Pirellula sp. SH-Sr6A: one gene and its partner. The protein of the gene in region 2 interacts with the protein of the main gene of each other region in a pairwise test. Links are inferred from orthologs where the notes say so. Each region holds a gene or a part of one and is shown on either strand. Other genes may lie near its edges.

What was found.
Region 1: the proteins of pepT (region 2) and tpiA interact in binary tests that used the Escherichia coli proteins (3 or more experiments, as listed by UniProt). The link is inferred for Pirellula sp. SH-Sr6A from one-to-one orthologs.

What each region holds. Positions count from the first base shown.
Region 1 is NZ_CP011272.1:695,740-704,750, reverse strand. Bases 1,893-4,866 are described here. They hold tpiA (triose-phosphate isomerase), read left to right. Parts: upstream 1,893-2,982; coding sequence 2,983-3,750; downstream 3,751-4,866. Other genes in these bases: VN12_RS02550 (hypothetical protein), read left to right, coding at 3,972-4,866; VN12_RS02560 (ParA family protein), read right to left, coding at 1,893-2,746. Also shown: VN12_RS02570 (hypothetical protein), read right to left, coding at 1-52; VN12_RS02565 (hypothetical protein), read right to left, coding at 165-1,802; more of VN12_RS02560, read right to left, coding at 1,889-1,892; more of VN12_RS02550, read left to right, coding at 4,867-5,204; VN12_RS02545 (ATP-grasp domain-containing protein), read left to right, coding at 5,217-6,395; VN12_RS02540 (bile acid:sodium symporter family protein), read left to right, coding at 6,487-7,722; ATP-dependent sacrificial sulfur transferase LarE, read right to left, coding at 7,613-8,470; VN12_RS02530 (DUF6677 family protein), read right to left, coding at 8,490-9,011. UniProt on the Escherichia coli protein: Involved in the gluconeogenesis. Catalyzes stereospecifically the conversion of dihydroxyacetone phosphate (DHAP) to D-glyceraldehyde-3-phosphate (G3P).
Region 2 is NZ_CP011272.1:2,539,789-2,548,765, forward strand. What follows is about bases 3,660-6,599. They hold pepT (peptidase T), read right to left. Parts: upstream 5,776-6,599; coding sequence 4,543-5,775; downstream 3,660-4,542. Other genes in these bases: VN12_RS09965 (sulfatase), read right to left, coding at 3,660-4,555; VN12_RS09975 (hypothetical protein), read right to left, coding at 5,772-6,086; VN12_RS09980 (helix-turn-helix domain-containing protein), read left to right, coding at 6,437-6,599. Outside these bases: VN12_RS09950 (FAD-dependent oxidoreductase), read right to left, coding at 1-543; VN12_RS09955 (ArsR/SmtB family transcription factor), read right to left, coding at 616-981; pepF (oligoendopeptidase F), read left to right, coding at 1,163-2,956; more of VN12_RS09965, read right to left, coding at 2,945-3,659; more of VN12_RS09980, read left to right, coding at 6,600-7,339; VN12_RS09985 (DUF417 family protein), read left to right, coding at 7,454-8,014; VN12_RS09990 (helix-turn-helix transcriptional regulator), read right to left, coding at 8,357-8,584. UniProt on the Escherichia coli protein: Cleaves the N-terminal amino acid of tripeptides.

The DNA of each region.
Region 1 (9,011 bases), 1.8 Mb from region 2 along the record:
CCATGAAAGCTTGAAGCCAACCAGTGCTTGCGTAATCTTGTGTGATTGCCATGTATTCCTGAGCAAGGAAGCGAGTGCAGTGACGCGACCTGGGCAGACAAGTTCCCTAGAGAACTCGATCCATATCCTACGAGAGAGGTTGCCCGGTGCGGTCGCGAAAGTGTTCACTTCTTGATCTGAAAATCAAGGGTAGATTGCCCGAACTTGCGAGCATTCATGTCTTCCACCGTCAAACGCAGCTTGTACTGGCCGGGTGAAATCTGCTGTGGCATGTAGATTTTGTACACGATGAAGTAGTCGCGGCGATGGTTCTGGCAGACGTCGGGCTCCATGGGGAGGATCTGTTCGGCGATCCTTTTGCCTGCGGAATCGACGATTTCGTAACTTCCCTGCAGCTGGGTTTCAAATCCGTCTCGAACTTCTTTGGCTGCCACGTTCTCGATTTCACAGTACAGCAGGACTTCTTGATCGGGTGCGAACTGGTACTTTGGAAATTTGGTGATCACTCCGTACCGTTCGACTTCGGTGCAAAAGGAGGTCGAGCGAACTTCGAGATTGCTTACCGATGCCAAGTGGTTTGTTGCCAATCGCTGGCTGTTCATCACGAGGCTCAGGTGACGGGATCGAACTGGCATCGCATCGGGATTGCTCGCCTCATACATCGCTTGCATCTGATGGCGAATGTACAAGTTCTCTTGATCGGACAAGCCCTCGATCGGCTCTAACGCCTCGTCCAATTTCCTCGCTGATACGTACAACATGCGGAGCGCCAATTCGCGGTGGTAACGCAGATTCTCGTCCGCGTTCGCCTCTTGTTGGATTTGCTGCTCGAGCAGCTCGATGGTCCGCGCCAACGACTGATTCCACGTCGTCGATGTTGCTGCCGCATCTCCCGCGGACTTCTCTTGAGAGGCTTTGTCCGGAGAAGACTGGTCGGTTGCGGTTGGCAATGGAGTTGAACGAATTCCCTCCGAGAGATCTGGCGTGTTGGAAGCTTTGGGGAGCGTTGCTGCGACGGCGGTATCGACGCCACCGGATGTTGAGCTTGCGGAGGCGGGGAGCACAGAAGATGCGGATGCGTCAGAACTCTTGGCAACAGCATTTACCGTGGCAGGATCCGAAGGTGTGCTCGGTTTTTCGGTGGAGTTAGCGGAAGCGACCTTGGGTGTATCAGTCGGTTCTGTATCGCTAAGACTAACGCGAACCCCTTTGGTCCCTTCGAGGTCTTGGCCGGGATTGAGCTCCGTCGCGTGCTTGCGCGCGGCCAGCATTTGCCGTTTCAGTAGTTCTCGGTATGGGGCTGGCAGCTCGTCGAGTGCACCATCGATGTCCAAATCATCGATTCCTGTTTCTTGTACATTCGGCGGTGCGGCAGCGGTTGCCGGTCCCACTGCGGTCTCGGGCGTTGGATGTGCTGGGGGCTTGGCAGCAGTCGCAGCGGTGGCTGGGGGCGTTGCGGATTTCGTTGCGGTCGTTGCTGTTTCGGGCGTTTTCGAGGTATTGGGGGTGGAGGGGGGCGGTGCAGCAGCTTGTTTGGCGGCAGGTTCGGAGTCGGAGAGACGCCGTTGAATATAGGGGCTTTTTCGAGAACCGAACGTGACGGGGCCCTCGTTAGGGATGGCCCAGTCGTCTTCGCTGCGGATGGATGCGATGCCGTCCGGGCCTCGTCCTCCGATGCCTTGGCAGCCCAGCGACAGCGTTCCGAAGGAAGCGACCAAACAGACGAGGAGCCATTCACGCTTCGCCATTTGACGTCGCACTTCCGAATGACGAATACTTCGTTTTCCGTACAGATGCTTCACGATCGATCACTCCAGAAGACTATTCACCTCGTAGGTTGCCAAGTCGCGTTGCTTTGCAGGGCGGGACATGGCAACAACGACTTCGCTTATCGTTGCGTGCCGGATGGCGCAATAGCGCGTTCCGTTTCCTCTATCGCCGCCATTTCCGAACGGACGTCATCCGATGCGAGGACTTCGTATGCCAACGACAAATAGTCCTCAGCGCCGTGGCTGCTCGGCGCGTAGTCGAAAATGCTTTGGCCGAAACTGGGGGCTTCCGCCAATCGAATGTTGCGTCGAATCTTCGACTTGAAGAACTTTGCGCGTGCCCAGACAGGGCTATGCGATGCATTGCGTTGCAGGAATTCCTCTACATCGCGACTCACTTCCGCTGCCAATCGCGTACTGGATTCGTACATGCACAGAACGATTCCTTCGAGGTGCAGCGATGGGTTCAGTCGCTTTGCAACGATTTCGATGGTTCGCAGCAGCTTGCTCAACCCGTGTAGCGCGAGGAAGTGAGGTTGTAGTGGCAAAAAGACTTCATCCACCGCCGTCAGGGCGTTGAGGGTGAGAACGCCGAGAGATGGGGGGCAATCGATAATGGTGAAGTCGAAGTCTTCGTTATCGAGGTCCATTTTGTCTTTGAGAATCACCTCGCGTCCCACTTCACCTGCCAGCTCCATTTCGGCAGCGGCCAAATCCAAATTCGCGGGAACGACTGCCAAATCGGGGGTTACCCATCGACGGGCGTGGCAGAGCATTGCTTCTCCGCAAAGCAAATCGTAGACACTGATGTCTTGCTCCCCGGTCGAAACGCCCAAATGAAGCGATGCATGTGCCTGGGGATCCAAATCGATGACACAAACTTTTTTTCCACACTGTGCCAATGCCGCAGCCAGGTTGACGGTGGTGGTCGTTTTACCCACTCCGCCTTTTTGATTGATCACCGCAATTTTTCGCATTTCAACATCCTTGTCGTCGTACGGGGAAAGCCCAGCAGCTTGGGTTGGGTCTTCGGGCCGGGACGTTGACGGGAACGATCCCTTGACGGGCGAAGGCGCTCGGCTTGAGCCAGAACGGTAGCAAACCTGCTTGTAAGGAATCCAGATCAATCTTCCTCCGTTGACAAGATGGGGGATTTTGGGATTCTTTGCTCCTGAATTGTTTTCTCACTCCACGCTAACAAAGGGCTTTCTCGGTGCGTACTTTCTTCATTGCCGGTAACTGGAAAATGAATCTGATTCGAGAGTCCTCGGTATCGCTGGTTCGGCAGTTGATGGAGACTTTGACATCGGTTTCCGGCGTCGACGTCGCGGTCTGCCCACCCAGTGTTTACTTGCAGGAAGTCGGGAATACGCTGCGAGGCAGCAGCCTTCGATTGGGGGCCCAAAATGTTTCCGCGGCCGCCGAAGGTGCTTTCACTGGCGAGATCAGTTGCGGGATGTTGAAGGATGTTGGATGCCAATACGTGATTCTGGGCCATAGCGAACGCCGCACGCTGTATGGCGAGACTGACGCAATGGTCAACGAAAAGCTGCATGCTGTTTTGAAGGCTGGGCTGATTCCGATCGTCTGCGTTGGAGAAACGCTCGCGCAGCGAGAAGCGGGTGAAACGCAAAAGGTTGTTCGCGAACAGTGCACAGGTTCCCTCGCGGGACTCACCGGCGAACAGATGGCGAAGACCGTGCTGGCCTATGAACCTGTCTGGGCGATCGGGACCGGAAAAACGGCTTCACCCGCACAAGCGGAAGAGGTGCATGCCGACATTCGCGATTTGCTCTCCTCTCAGTTCGGTGCTGCGGTTGCGAATCAAGTCGTCATTCAATACGGCGGCAGTGTGAAGGCTGACAACGCAGCGGAGTTGCTGGGGCAACCCAATATCGATGGCGCACTTGTCGGTGGGGCCTCCCTGAAAGCGGACTCCTTTCTGGCAATCGTCCACGCGGCAGCCGCCATCCGGAAGTAGTCGCGAGGTCGTGCTGATGTCAGCGGCCCGACGGGGGTGTTGGGGCGAATGTGGGGTGACTAAAAGTCTTGGGGTACCTCCACGGGGCGGGCTTAGGCGATTTTTGACCTTTGTCGTTCCATCGAGACGTCTTCATCTCGTCGCAGCAACTATAATAACGAGGTTGTGAACGGCGGTCGCATTTCCGCCGGCCCCCGCTCGTCCAGTCCCGTGGATCTGCTATGCCAACATCTCTGCTTAGTCGCGTGCTCTTCATCGGAGCAGTGGTTGCCATCCCATCCCTATCGCGAGCGGATAATTGGAATTTGAAAAACGCCGGTGTCCTTTCTGGAACGGCCGTCCCATACAAGGATGAAAGTTCGGTCATCGTTCGAACGCAAGAAGGGGTTCTTATTCAATTACCCCAAACACAAATAAGCCGAGAGATCAAAACCTCCGAACGGGAGGCCGCCTACATCCAGTCCATGGCGTCCCGTCCCGATACGGCGGAGAGCAATCGCGAGATCGCGAGAGAATGTTATGCGCGGGATCAGCGAACTCTCGCATTGGCGCATTTTGAACGGGTCGTCGAGCTGGATCCGAACGATGGACAGTCTTGGGCAGCCCTCGGTTACGTCTTCGATAGCCGATCCGGACAATGGCTTCCCAAGGACACTCTGAACAAGAGGCTTGGATTGGTCGTGATTGACGGCAAGCGGACGACGTTGCATGCAGCCGAGCTCGAGAAGGCGAAAAAGAAGATTCGCGAAGAAGATGCCGCCTTTCTCCGAGAGCTCCGGATCGCATTTACGAATGTTTCGAAGCCCGGACAAGCCGGCGTGAAGGCGCAGCAGTTTCTCGCGAACCTCGACGATCCGCGCGCGAATCAAGCGTTGGCAACGATGCTGATCGAGGAAACAAAGCTCAAGGCCCGCGCGAGGATTACCAATTACGATGGACAGCCTTATTTGGGGATGTTGATGCGTATGCCTCCAGGCTCAGCGACCGCACAATTCATTCAGATTGCACGCGAACTGGATTACCCCGTGATCGTTGACCCCGTTCTCAATGCGTTGGCTTCGAATGAACGGACCCGGATCGCTGCCATGCAAGCCTTCGTTGCCGATTTGCGTCCTGCGAAAACTCCCGATATTGAGTACATCAATCGGGCCGGTAGAAATCTAGAAACCGTTGGGGACGTTCGAATCATTCCCATGCTTATAGATCGACTGAAGACTTCGGCGTTGGTGACGAAAGTCAATCAAGGGGGAGCGGCGATGGATAAAGCAACCGGCGGGATCTCTCAATCTACCGGGGGCACTTCCCAGTTCCTTATCACGGAAAATCAAGCAGGAGTCTTATCCGCGTTGGCCGCCATAAGCGGTCAATCTTTTGGGTATGATCAAGAAGCTTGGCGGACCTGGTATGCACTCAACTATGCGAATTCCAATTTGGATTTGCGCCGGTTCGATTGATCTGGAGAATCGGTGCAACTAGCTGTTCTTGAATTTCTATCGGGTGGAGGTCTTGCAGGGACCTCGTCCGAATCCCCTTCTGACCCGGAGCTTCAAAGCCTTTTTCAGGAAGGGCTCGGGATGCTTCGGTGTTTGCTGGAAGATCTGGCCCTTTGCGGGCATCGCGTCTCGACGGTGATCGATTCCAGAGCTGTTGCCGCGAGCGAGCTCGTCGTTCTCAGATCCATCGCAGAAGTCACTTTGGTGGATGCATCATCGAGATCCGAGGCTAGTTTTTCTATGCAGTGGTTGGAAGCCGCGCGAAAAGCAGATCGCGTGCTTGTCATTGCGCCGGAAATCGGGGGAGAGCTGGAACGCATCACGCAATTCATGGAGCGCGAAAGGATCCCGCTTAGGGGCGCGACGGGCATGTTTCTCGTGCATGGCGCGGACAAGTTAGCCATGGCAGCGTCCCTACCGTCCGTGGCACACCACCCGAAGACATGGACGGTGGCCGATTGGGTTGCCGAATGGCGTGAGAATCGACACGACCTCGAATGCATTTCGGACGATGGCTGGGTATGCAAGGATCGGTGGGGGGCAGGCTGTTCGGAGATGAAGTGGTTTCCCTCTGCGGGGTCCTTGCTAGATTGGTTGGAGGGCCCGCAAGCGGGTTCTCACTTTCGAACCGAATCTGGCGTGGAGAGCGTCGATCGGTGGATTGTTCAGCCATGGCGATCGGGAACTCCTGCCAGCCTGTCGTTGATCGCTGACGGCGAGAGTCCACCTCGGTTGGTCGGCTGCATGGGGCAGACTATCGAACGCAGGGAATCGGTTCAGTATTCGGGTGGGTTTGGCCCCATCGAGGAAGATCGCTTCGAGTCGCTACAGAGTTGGGCGCGCGCCGTTCTCGCACCTTATGAAGGCGTTCGCGGTTGGATTGGGTTAGATATGATCATTCCACCGCATCGAGAGAATGTAGCGTTCGGGACCGCTTCGCATAGGTCGGGCCATTTCCCAAAGGAATTCCTCGACTCCGCCCCCTGGAGCCTTATCGAGATCAACCCTCGACTCACCACGAGCTATGTGGGGTGGAGAGAGATTTACGGTCCATCCTTGGCGGAAGGTGTTTTCGGAATTTCTACAGGGTGGCCTAGCTGCAAGCGAACCGAAAAACAGGTAACCTTTCCCATCCCCAATTTAAAAGGCTAGCCAGACCAGCCCATTACCTTTCGAAGAGCAGCAGGACGATCCTTTCCTCCATTGCATCTGCTTCGGCGTCGCTTCCCACTCGAGTGATCCCTTGTCCTCTCCACCCTCTCGCTCCAAAGTCCTGTCTCCTCTTTCGCTAATCCTTTTCTTGATCGTGGCGTTGCTTTATGCCGTGAGCCTCGTCGTCTGGTTGTCATCGAGCGCCGACGACGACGCTATACGGACAGACTCGAATCGGTGCATCGCATGGTTCTGCGCTGCGTTGGTCGCTTCCGCGATTGCGATTACCTACGAACGCCGCACACGTATCTATGCTTTCGCCGTTTGGGTCGTTGCGGGGGTGGTCGTCGGAGTTTTTTATCCCGATCGATTTCTACTGATGAACGTTCCTGGCTGGAGCGAGCCCATCCGGGGAATCGATCAGATTAGCTGGTTGATCTCGCTCGCCATGTTCGGGATGGGAGCAACCTTAACGCTCCACGATTTTCGGCGCGTACTGAGAATGCCAAAGGGTGTCGCGACCGGATTCGTTTTGCAGTTTAGTGTCATGCCGCTCTTAGGTTGGTCTGTTGCAAAGTGGTTGGGGTTCCCTCCTGAAATTGCAGCCGGTGTGATCCTAACGGGGTCTTGCCCTGGAGGCGTTTCCTCGAACGTGGTCACTTATCTAGCGCGTGGGAATGTCGCGCTATCGGTTACGATGACCGCGTGCACGACCTTGGCGGCACCCTTGATGACGCCGCTCATGATGTTCTTGCTGGCAGGGCAAACAGTTCCGGTCAATTATTGGGACATGATGCGAAGTATCGCCCTGACGGTTGTTGGCCCGGTGGTGGCTGGGTTGATCGTGAATCAATTTCTTACGCGTATGCGTTGGCAAACCAAAGCGTTGGAGTCGGGGCTTGCCGTCGTTTCCATTGTCGCCATTTGTTGGATATGCACGATCATCGCCGCCAACTCCCACGAAGCACTTCAGTCGATGGGCTGGCTCTTATTGGTAGGGGTGTTGCTGCACAATTGCTTAGGTTACTCGCTCGGATATTGGGGAGCGCGCGCCGCGGGATTGAATGTCGTGGACGCGCGTACCATCGCGATCGAGGTGGGCCTCCAGAACGGTGGAATGGCAGCGAACTTGGCGACCAACGTATTGAAAAATGCGAACGCCGCTATTGCGCCGGCTGTTTTCGCACCGGTGATGAACATCACCGGTTCCCTGCTCGCTACGTGGTGGAGTCAACACCCCTCAAAATCGGAAGAACACGATTCAGAGAGCCGCTCTGGCGAGACATCAGGTCCATTGTCACAAAACGAAATCCTAACGACTCCATAAAGTCGCCAATTTGTCGACTGGTATTGGGATCTAGGAGGCGAGCCCAATCCTCTCGATGGATCTCCAGTCTCAACAGATCGTCCGCATGGATACGTGCTCGGACATCGCTGAATCCATGGGACCGCAAAAAAGACTCGGCGTTTTCAACGCGTCCCAAACGTTCGAGCGTTACCGATTCGCCGTAGGCGATGCGACTTGCCAAACAGGGGGATGCGGGCTTGGAAGCTATAGGGAGCCCCCAATGGATCGCGATCCCTCGGACTTGATCTTTTCCAATTCCCAGATCCGCCAATGGCGATCGAACCTCGAATTGCGCTGCGGCTTGTAGGCCGGGGCGATAGTCACCCAAGTCCTCTCGATTGGTGCCGGAAGCGATCGTGGTGAAACCGGATCTCCAAGCCCAATCCCTCAGCACGCCGTACAAGTTCTTTTTGCAATGGAAGCAGCGCCGCGCGTCATTGCGAACATATTGCGGATCCTCGATTTCTTCGGTCGGAAGCTCCACATGCCGAATCCCTATCTGGGCTGCGACCGATCTCGCATCGGCGAGTTCCGACGTGGAAACGGCAGGTCCGATTCCCGTGATGGCGACGGCGCGAGCACCGAGCGCGCGGTAGCAAGCGGCCGCGACCACCGCGCTATCCACGCCGCCGGAAAAGGCAACGACAGCGTCGCTCCAAGAACCAACATGAGAGATGAGTCGTCGTGCCAACGCATCGGCATCGGCATGGAGCTCCGCTTCGTTCATGGCTCCGCTCCCAGATTGATTACGATTTTTTCCGGCGCTCGGGCGAATGCGGTAAAGGCATAGGACCGGCAAACGCGTCGAAAATCGCAAGTAAGTTCAGGAGGCCAGCAACCGCTGTGAAAAGAGTACCAAGCTCAAATCCGGCAGATCCCTCGTAATGCCATTGGGAAAGGACATTCAAGTCTCGTGGGGGCGCCATAAATTCTGACCATTTCCACTCCGACGGTTCCGTTGGAATCGTATTGAGGCGGGCTGGGCTAAGGCGACCGCGGCCAGAGCCGGCTTCCTCGTCATCCGATTGAACGATGGCTTGCACCAAAGCGGGAAACGCCGGCAGCCCTACACACATTTGAGCGGGAAACTGAATGCGGTAATCCTCGGGAGACCAGGAAGCGTAGACCACTCGGCCCTGTCCCAAGAATAAGCCCAGAAAAAAGAGCCCCAGAATACAGGCAGCGTAGAGATAGGCCTTATTCGTTCTTCCTTGATAGAAATGCCCTGCGCCGGGGATTAGGAACGCCAACAACGCAGCCAAGTAGGG
Region 2 (8,977 bases):
GGTCAATTGAACAAGGTGGGTGCGAACACCTCGATGCACCAAATTCTCGACGACTTCCAAGCCAATGAATCCGGCCCCGATCACCACGGCGTCCCGGATACCGGAATCGACGAGCCCGCGAATACCATCAACGTCGTCGAGCGTTCGCAGGGTGTAGACGTTGGGTAACTCAGAACCTGGGAACGGGGGGCGAATCGGTGACGCTCCCGGTGAAAGGATTAACTTGTCGTACGACTCGAGAACGATCTCCCCGGTCTTTTGATTCTGCAATTTGATTTTCTTTTCATCTCGCAGGATCTCGATCGCGTTTGTCTCCGTTCGAACATCAATTCGAAACCGATCTTGCAATCTCTGGGGAGTCGTAACGATTAGCTTTTCACGTTGCCGGATCGCGTCTCCTATGTAGTAAGGGAGGCCGCAGTTCGCAAACGATACGTGACGTCCCCGTTCGACTAAAACAATGTGCGCATCTTCGGATAATCTCCGAGCACGCGCGGCGGCAGAGGCACCTCCGGCGACGCCACCGACAATCACCAATTTCATCCAACTACCTCATCCTTCGAACCACGGGAGGGACTCGATCGACCGACAACTTCACAGAAACTTGTTTAAGGCTCACGAAGCGCTTGCTTGAAATTTGTTCTCAATACAACACATGATGTTCGCCAACTCCGGTTCGATCACTCGGTAATACGCAAATCGTGCTTCCTTGTCGCAGCCCAGAAAACCGCACCGCTGTAACAACTTCAAGTGCTCCGAAGTTTGGCTGGGGGAAATCCCACAGCGTTCTGCGATCTCCCCAACGGTGCAACGCTCCGTAAGCAGCAACTGCACGATCTGGAGACGCACCGGGTGCGCCAACACCCGAAGACACTCTGCCGCATGCTGCCATGCCTTCAAAGAAAGGACGGGTCGGTTGTTCTGGGCGATCACCGGCCCCGGGACGCTGGGCATCGGTGGTTGGGAACTTGGATTTGTCATTTTCTTACTTCGAATCAATGTGTCGATAGCTGGCGATATGTCAATACACAATTCCTAGAGCCTTCGATCGCAGCGAAGGTGAAGGGATCCTATCTTGAGCTGCTACTAAGAAAATACGTACTCTGTAAACTCTTGAATTGTGGCTCGACGACAGGACTTACGAACAGAAAGACACTGCGAAATGGACAATCCTAACCGATCCGAAGTTCCCGTTGCGGACACATGGGACCTAAGTAGCCTGTTTCCCAAAGATGAAACCTGGAACGCAGCCCTTGCTGAATTCGAACAACTTATACCGGGCTTTGCGCCATTTGCAGGGAGACTCGGGAGCTCGCCCGAGGTGTTGGCGCAATGCCTGGAATTCGATTGCCGCGTCGACCACTTGGCCGAACGGATCGGCGTTTACGCTTCCCTGCGTACCAGCGAGAACCAAACCAACAGTACCTATCAAGGCTATTTGGCACGGTACTACTCGGCCGCGACGAAAGCCGGACAAGCTGCGAGTTTTATCCGCCCCGAGATCTTGAGTATCCCTCAAGATCGATTGCTCTCATTCCTGGAGCACCCGGCCCTCGCCCCCTTCAAACTGGTTCTCGAACGAATCAATCGCTTTCGTGCCCACACCCTCAGTCAGTCCGAAGAACGACTGATGGCCATGCAAGGAGAAATGGCTCAGACAGCCAGCAAGGCATTCCGCCAACTCAATGACGCCGACTTGAAATTTGGGAAAATCAAAAACGAGAAAGGGGTTGAGCAAGATCTGACGAACGCATCATTCAGCTCGTTTCTCATTTCCCCCGATCGCGATGTCCGCCGCAACGCGTTTCATCAGTACTATGCCGAGTTCGAAGCGCACGAGAATACGCTCGCAGCCACCTTAGCTGGCAGTGTCCATACAGACGTCTACTATGCCAAAGCGAGAAACTATCCGAGCGCTCGCGAGAGCTCCCTCTTCGGTGATAACGTTCCCGTCAGTGTCTACGACAACCTCATCGCATCGGTTAGGAAGAATTTGCCCGCTGTCCATCATTACTTCGAGCTGCGCCGAAGAAAGATGGGGCTTGCCGACATCCATCATTACGACACTTACGTCCCTATTCTCGCGGACCGCCAAACACACTACACCTGGGATCAAGCAGTCGATGTTGTTTTGGATTCGCTGCAGCCGCTCGGATCCGAGTATGGCAAAACTCTCGAAGCAGGGTTACGAGGCCGTTGGTGTGATCGCTACCCGAATAAAGGCAAACGAAGTGGTGCCTTTAGCAGCGGAGCGTACGACAGTGATCCGTTCATCTTGATGAACTACAAGCCGACGGTTTTGAACGATGTGTTCACCTTGACGCACGAGGCGGGGCATTCGATGCACACCTATTACTCGTCAAAGAATCAACCCTTTCATTACTACAGCTACACAATCTTCGTTGCGGAAGTTGCTTCGACGTTCAATGAGCAATTGTTGGCAAAGTATCTGATCGATCGAGCGAGCACGAAGGAAGAGCGTGCGGCATTGATCAATCATGAAGTCGATAGCATTCGTGCCACGATCGTTCGCCAAACCATGTTCGCAGAGTTTGAAAAGATCGTCCATGAGATGGCTGAGGCGGGCGAGCCTCTCACTGTCGCTTCGATGCGCCAAGCCTATCGCGAACTCCTAGAAGCCTACTTTGGTCCAGACTTCGCGCTGGACGATCAGCTCTCGTTGGAATGCTTCCGTATTCCACACTTCTATAACGCATTCTATGTTTACAAATACGCGACCGGACTTTCCGCTGCCATCGCCCTCTCCCGGAGGGTCCTCCAAGGTGGACCTCAAGAACTGGATGACTATATGAGTTTCCTCAAGGGAGGCTGCTCGAAGGATCCACTCGATCTGCTTCGTGGTGCGGGAGTCGACATGAGCCAACCTGAGCCAGTCGACATTGCTCTCACCGAGTTCGGCAAACTGGTGCAAGAGCTCGATGAGCTACTTGTCTGATTCCCGAACAGGTCCGGAAAGAGGCGGGGACTCGAAGTAGTCCCCGCCGTTTTGAACCCGAGGATCGCCCGTTCGCTCTAGCTCTTGCATCAACCTCGCGTGCAACTGCTCACGGACTTTTGCATAATCGGAATCGCCCGCCACATTGCGGGTTTGGTTTGGATCTCGATTTAAATCGTACAGCTCCGATTGAGGCCGCTTGCCGTATACCCACTCAAAATGGGATCGCCACTCCGGGTCATGGCGGTGCTGCACCAACCATGCCTTGGTGGGCCCCGCGTCTTCATCTGGTAGTGTTACACGCGTCACATCGGTCAATTCCTTCAACGTGGGCTCTCGACCATCCTCCAACCGATAGGGATCTCCAAGTGGCCAACGATCGGGTTCGAAATTGAGGATGTAAAGATAGTCGTCGGTTCGTATCGCGCGTTGCGGATAGGGTTTGAAATCCGCCCGCGCATTCTCAACATGCCTCTCTCGACCGACAAATACTGCGTCGCGTGCGGGCTCGCATTTGCCAGATTTGGACGATTGCAAAATGCCCATCAAACTCCGACCGGTCATCGTTGATGGAATCGGCACTCCGGCTGCTTCTAAGAAGGTAGGAGCCAGGTCTGTGAGACTCACCAAATCGTCGATCGAGCGATTCGCAGGCGCCTGGCCCCATCGCATGATGAGTGACACGTTGGTTCCAAAGTCGTAAAGATTGCACTTCCCGTGCGGGAACCCAGGTGGCCCATGGTCCCCAGAAATGACAATGAGAGTATTGTCTAATTCGCCGGTTTCCTCCAACCTTCGGATCAACCGACCCACCGCAGCATCGAAAGCAGCGATCTCACCGAAGTAATCGCATAGATCCTCGCGCACTATCGGAACATCGGGAAGAAAGCTGGGCATCTTCCCTTCAAGTTGGTCCGGGTCGAATCCCCACAAGGCTTTACCGGATCCTTGAGTCCACTGCCGATGAACATTAGTTGGACCAAACCAATAACAAAACGGTGCACCTTCAGGTCTGGCATTTAAGAACGCATTGAAGTTCGCATCGACCTGGCGAAGGATCTGCTCCTTGGCGTCCGCCAACGCGACGCCTTCTTGGAGTGCCTTCGTGACACTTTGCGAGAACTGATTGATCTTGCCCCCGGCCTTTTCGAAAGCATGTTTCCCAGCTCCGTAGGGAGCATCGTTGGGTGTTCCGGGGCCCCACACTTTGTACGTTTCCCCAATGTGATAGCCGCTATCTCGCAGGAGCAAGGGATAGGCTGGAATCGCGGGATCCCATACCGCACCCCGCAGGATCGCGCCGCGGCCGGTGCGCCAAAAATGCTGACCGGATAAAAGTGCGCTTCGGCAAGGAGTACAACTCGGAGCCGACACGAATGCCTTCCGGAACAATACTCCCTCGCGGGCCAAGCGGTCGATGTTGGGTGTTTTGACAAAGTCGTTCAACGTCCCGGGACCATCGGCTTGGGCATAGATACTCGCGAACCTCCCCCAGTCATCTGCGAAGGCGAAGAGGATGTTGGGACGCTTTTCCTGTTCCGCACCCGCAATCGACGCGAACACCAGGAAGAACGTCCATCCGATCACTATTCTGAACATGTCGACCACAGCCCCAGCAAACAAATTCCATGCTCGATCGCTTGCTCGATCTGATCGATCGATGCAAATTCGCGTGTCGAATGAATATTGTACTGCCCGACCGAGAGGTTGGGCGTAGGGACACCCATCGCGGTGAGCAACGCTCCATCGGTACCGCCCCGTATGCGATCCCGACGAAATGGATACCCGCATTTCTCGAAGGCCTTCTCCGCGAGCTTTACCGTCTCCGGTCGGCTTCGAATTCCGTCCGCCATATTGCGGTATTGTTCGGTAACCTCGATATGGACCGACAATCCGGGTATGGTCCGCGAGACGGATTGGCCATGCGCTTTGAGTAGATTTGCGTAGTTCGATAGCATCGCAGTATCAAAGGAGCGTAGAAGCACTTGTACTTTGGCCTCCGCGACACCGCCATCGAAGTGATACGGGTGCATAAATCCTTCTCGTCCCTCGGTGGATTCAGGAGAGTCGCTCGCGGCAGGCATCATGGACAAGAATTGCGCGGCCCCCCGAAGCGCATTGATCATCTTCCCCTTTCCAACCGAAGGATGGGTATTGCGTCCAAGAAACCGAACCGTGGCTAAATCCGCAGAGAACGTTTCTTCGTCAATGGTTCCCGCTCCACCCCCATCCAAGGTATAGCCGGCGATCGCACGGATCTGCTGACGCTGGATGCGAGACGTACCTCGACCGATCTCTTCATCGCAGGTAAACAGGATTTGAACAGGCCCGTGCGGCAAGCTCGGTTGCTCAACAAACCGCTGGACGATCTCCATGATTGCCGCGACCCCTGCTTTATCGTCCCCCCCAAGCAGAGAGGTTCCGTCGGTGGTGATCAACGTGTGACCAGCCAGTGCTCCCAATTCGGGAGTGTTATCTGGGGTTATCCAATCCCCGCTGGCCAGCTCAATGCGACCGCCATCGTATCGATCAATTCGATGCGGAATGCACTTGCCAGATGCTTCCGGGGAAGTGTCTAGATGCGCATTCAATAGGATGGGTGAGGCGTTTGGCACATTGCCCGGCAACCAACCCCACACCAATCCGTGCTCATCCTGGATGACTTCTTCCAGCCCCAATGCGGCGAGCTCGTCTCGAAGCCGTTTTCCGAGCACTCGCTGGCCCTCGCTGCTGGGATAGCGATCGGTGTCCGGATTCGCGGTGGTATCGATCGAAACATAAGCGAGAAATCGATCGATCAACCTTTCTCGCAGATTCATTTTCCGAGCTCCGATAGCAACTCACCCATCTCGCTGGCTGCATGAAGATCGTTTTGCTTGCGAGCCTCCTCGATGCCGACTCGCAAGACGCTACGGGCCTCTTCAACTTGTTCTGTTTCGGACAGTTGTTGAGCTACCATCAGAAACGCGGGGACGAAAGGGGGGGACGTTTTCTCGATGAGCCCCTTAAGCAACTCGATGCTCTTTTCGGATTGGTCCAGCTTGCGATATTCCATCGCCAAGGTGTAACGCAGAAACGTATCCTCCGGCTCCGTCTCGAGCATGGCCAGAATCTTTTCAAGTCGCGACATTCCCCACCCTTTTTTTCACCGTGTCCAGCAGACCCATCGTCGAAGCACCGCTCCTCTGTTGTTCTCAGTAGAGCGCCATAGCAAATCACGCTTAACTATTGTGCTTCGCCAGCCGAACATACCACGATTTCCCTGGGCTCGTCAACGACCTCTCGCAATCGACAACCGAAGCTCTTCCCTTTAAAATCCAAGCCAATTGGGCTGCTGAATTCCACGAACCGCGGGTGCCTTTCGATTTGTTCTGTAAAGGATGCTCGCACATCGCCCATATGCGTACCTATTGTTGGCTTTCGGTGGAGAAAGTGTTCGATCTCGGTACTTGATAGAAGGCTCGATATCGAATGGGTCACATGGATACTTCTGAAAAGAAAGAAAGCTGGTATGACCCCAGGGAGGGGGGCGAGGCGATACGGCTGTGCACGGTATGCTTGGACGGACCGGGGACCGAGCCCCCTCGGACGAACTGCTTTGGACTTTACTTTATCGAGGCCGGTTCAGGAGTCTTCTCGGTCGATGACGCATGCCACCCTTTCCACTCTCCGTCTCTCTTGTGCGTCGTGCCGTATCAGTATGTACGGTTCCAATGCGAAGACTCGATTTGCTGCCGTCGCATTGAATTCCATGCCAACTTTCTCTGTATTGAGACATTTCATGCGGAGGTGGGTTGTGCCGGCAGGGTCTTCAATGATCCGTACGGGGTGCCCGTTATCGGTCTAGACGTAGAGATCGCTGCCGAGATGGCGGATTTGTTCGCATCCATCGCCCGTGAACAATCGGAGCGTAGATTGGCGTACATGGAGGCATCGCTCGCTTATCTCAAGTTGCTACTGATCTTGGCGACACGGACCAAGGATCGTATCGATGACTCTTGCGCGGGACTTGCTGCCTCGCACCGTCATCCAACTTTGGCGAGTCTGAGTGTGTTGATCGAGGAGCGTTATCGAACTTGGCATTCCCCAGCAGAGTACGCCGATGCACTTTGCGTCACACCGAAGACGCTTGGTCGATTGGTGAGAGAGCATTTGGGAACAACTCCCACCGACTTGATTCGCCGTCGAATCATGACGCACGCCAAGTGGCAGTTGCTCCATACGTTGAAGCCTGTCAAAGAGATTGCGTTGGAAATTGGATTCGGTGATGAGCTTTATTTCAGTAGGGTCTTTAAGAAGGCGACAGGGGTCGCGCCGAGTTTTTTCCGCGAGTTCGAAACGACGATTCGCGGTGGTAGCAATCTGTCCATGCCTTTGGACTGATCGTCCATTTCCTTTCCGAACGCCACCTTCGATACTGAAATTGTCCGAGCGGAGGTGAGAACGGTTCAATGAGAACGGTCGCTGGAGTCGACCATTTTGAAGGGAGCGAAAGCGATGATACGTCGTGCGATGGAATTGGCAGCGAGAGCGGACAAAATCGGAGTGGTCTTGGCACGCTTAGGACTGATTATCGTCTTCTTATGGATCGGCGGCTTGAAGGCAGTGCGATATGAAGCCGACGGGATTATTCCATTCGTGGCAAACAGTCCGTTTATGAACTTTTTGATTTCGGACCCAGGCGGTTATAAGAGCCACAAGAATCCGGAGGGGGCTCTGGTCCCTGAGAACCGGGCTTGGCACGAATCGAATGGTACATATCGATTTGCGTATGGTCTCGGTGCAGCGATTGTCTTATTTGGATTGATGCTTTGTTGCCATCCATGGTTTCCGGCCATTGCAGCTTTAGGCAGTTTCCTTATCTTCCTCATGTCGTTTGTCACACTTTCGTTTTTGATGACAACGCCGGAGTGTTGGGTCCCAGATTTAGGGGACGCCCAGCATGGCTTCCCCTATCTCAGCGGAGCGGGGCGTCTCGTGCTCAAGGACGCTATCATGATGGGAGCTGCGTTGGTCACCATGTCCGACTCGGCAAAGAAATACCTACAAAGGCCATAGTCCAAAGATGCGAATCATCGCCAATCGTCCCTATGCCGACGACTCCCGATGAATCGTATTTCTACAAGGAGGGTGGACGGATCTAGCGGCGTGCAATGAGTATCGCTTCAAGCCCTATGCGTGTTGCGATCGCAAGTGGAGAGCAATCAATTCGGTCGAATTCCCCCTCGGCTTTACCATTGCTTGAAATAGCAAGCAGCCGGATGGGGACTGGGACTGAATGCTTGCCTACGATCTTGCCAGTCAAAACCCCTAGGATGAACTTCGAGGTGCACTCCATTGCTTGAGGACGTCAATAATCCGATTCGAAGGAATACACGGAAGCGTTTCGGTAGTTGGCCATCAATGCCCACTGTGATTTGGCAAGGATTCTTCTTCTTCGAGAGGGAAAAAGATTTGCTCAATCGGTAACTTGAAGAGCTCAGAGATCTTAAATGCGAGAGTCAGACTGGGGTCATACTTACCAGTTTCGATCGCGTCTAAGGTTTGTCGGGACGCCATCAATTGCTCGGAGAGTACTGCTTGTGACCAAGCTCGTTCGGCTCTCGTAAACCTCAGGCGGTTCTTCATGCGTACCTCTTTGTTGCGAGCATCAGCCCGATCCCCCAGAAACTCGCAAGGACCGGGATGAGCCATATCCAGGAAAGAGCTGGAAATCCCGCCAGAAGCTCAAGAAAGCCGTACGTGACACTAGCGTTTACTACGGCGCCGGCGGCGAATCCGATTGCCTGAAAGTGAATGCGTTTTTGCAATTCATCCATATTCTGAAGAATGTCATGCAACGCGGACCTACCGAATAGCACCGGGACAGCGGGGAGCAAGCCCAAGGCGGGTCCGCCATAGCCCCCCCAACCGGGGACACTCACCCCAACCGGGGACACTCACCCCAACCGGGGACACTCACCCCAACCGGGGACACTCACCACTTTTTGAGGGACACTCACCAACACTGGGGACACTCAC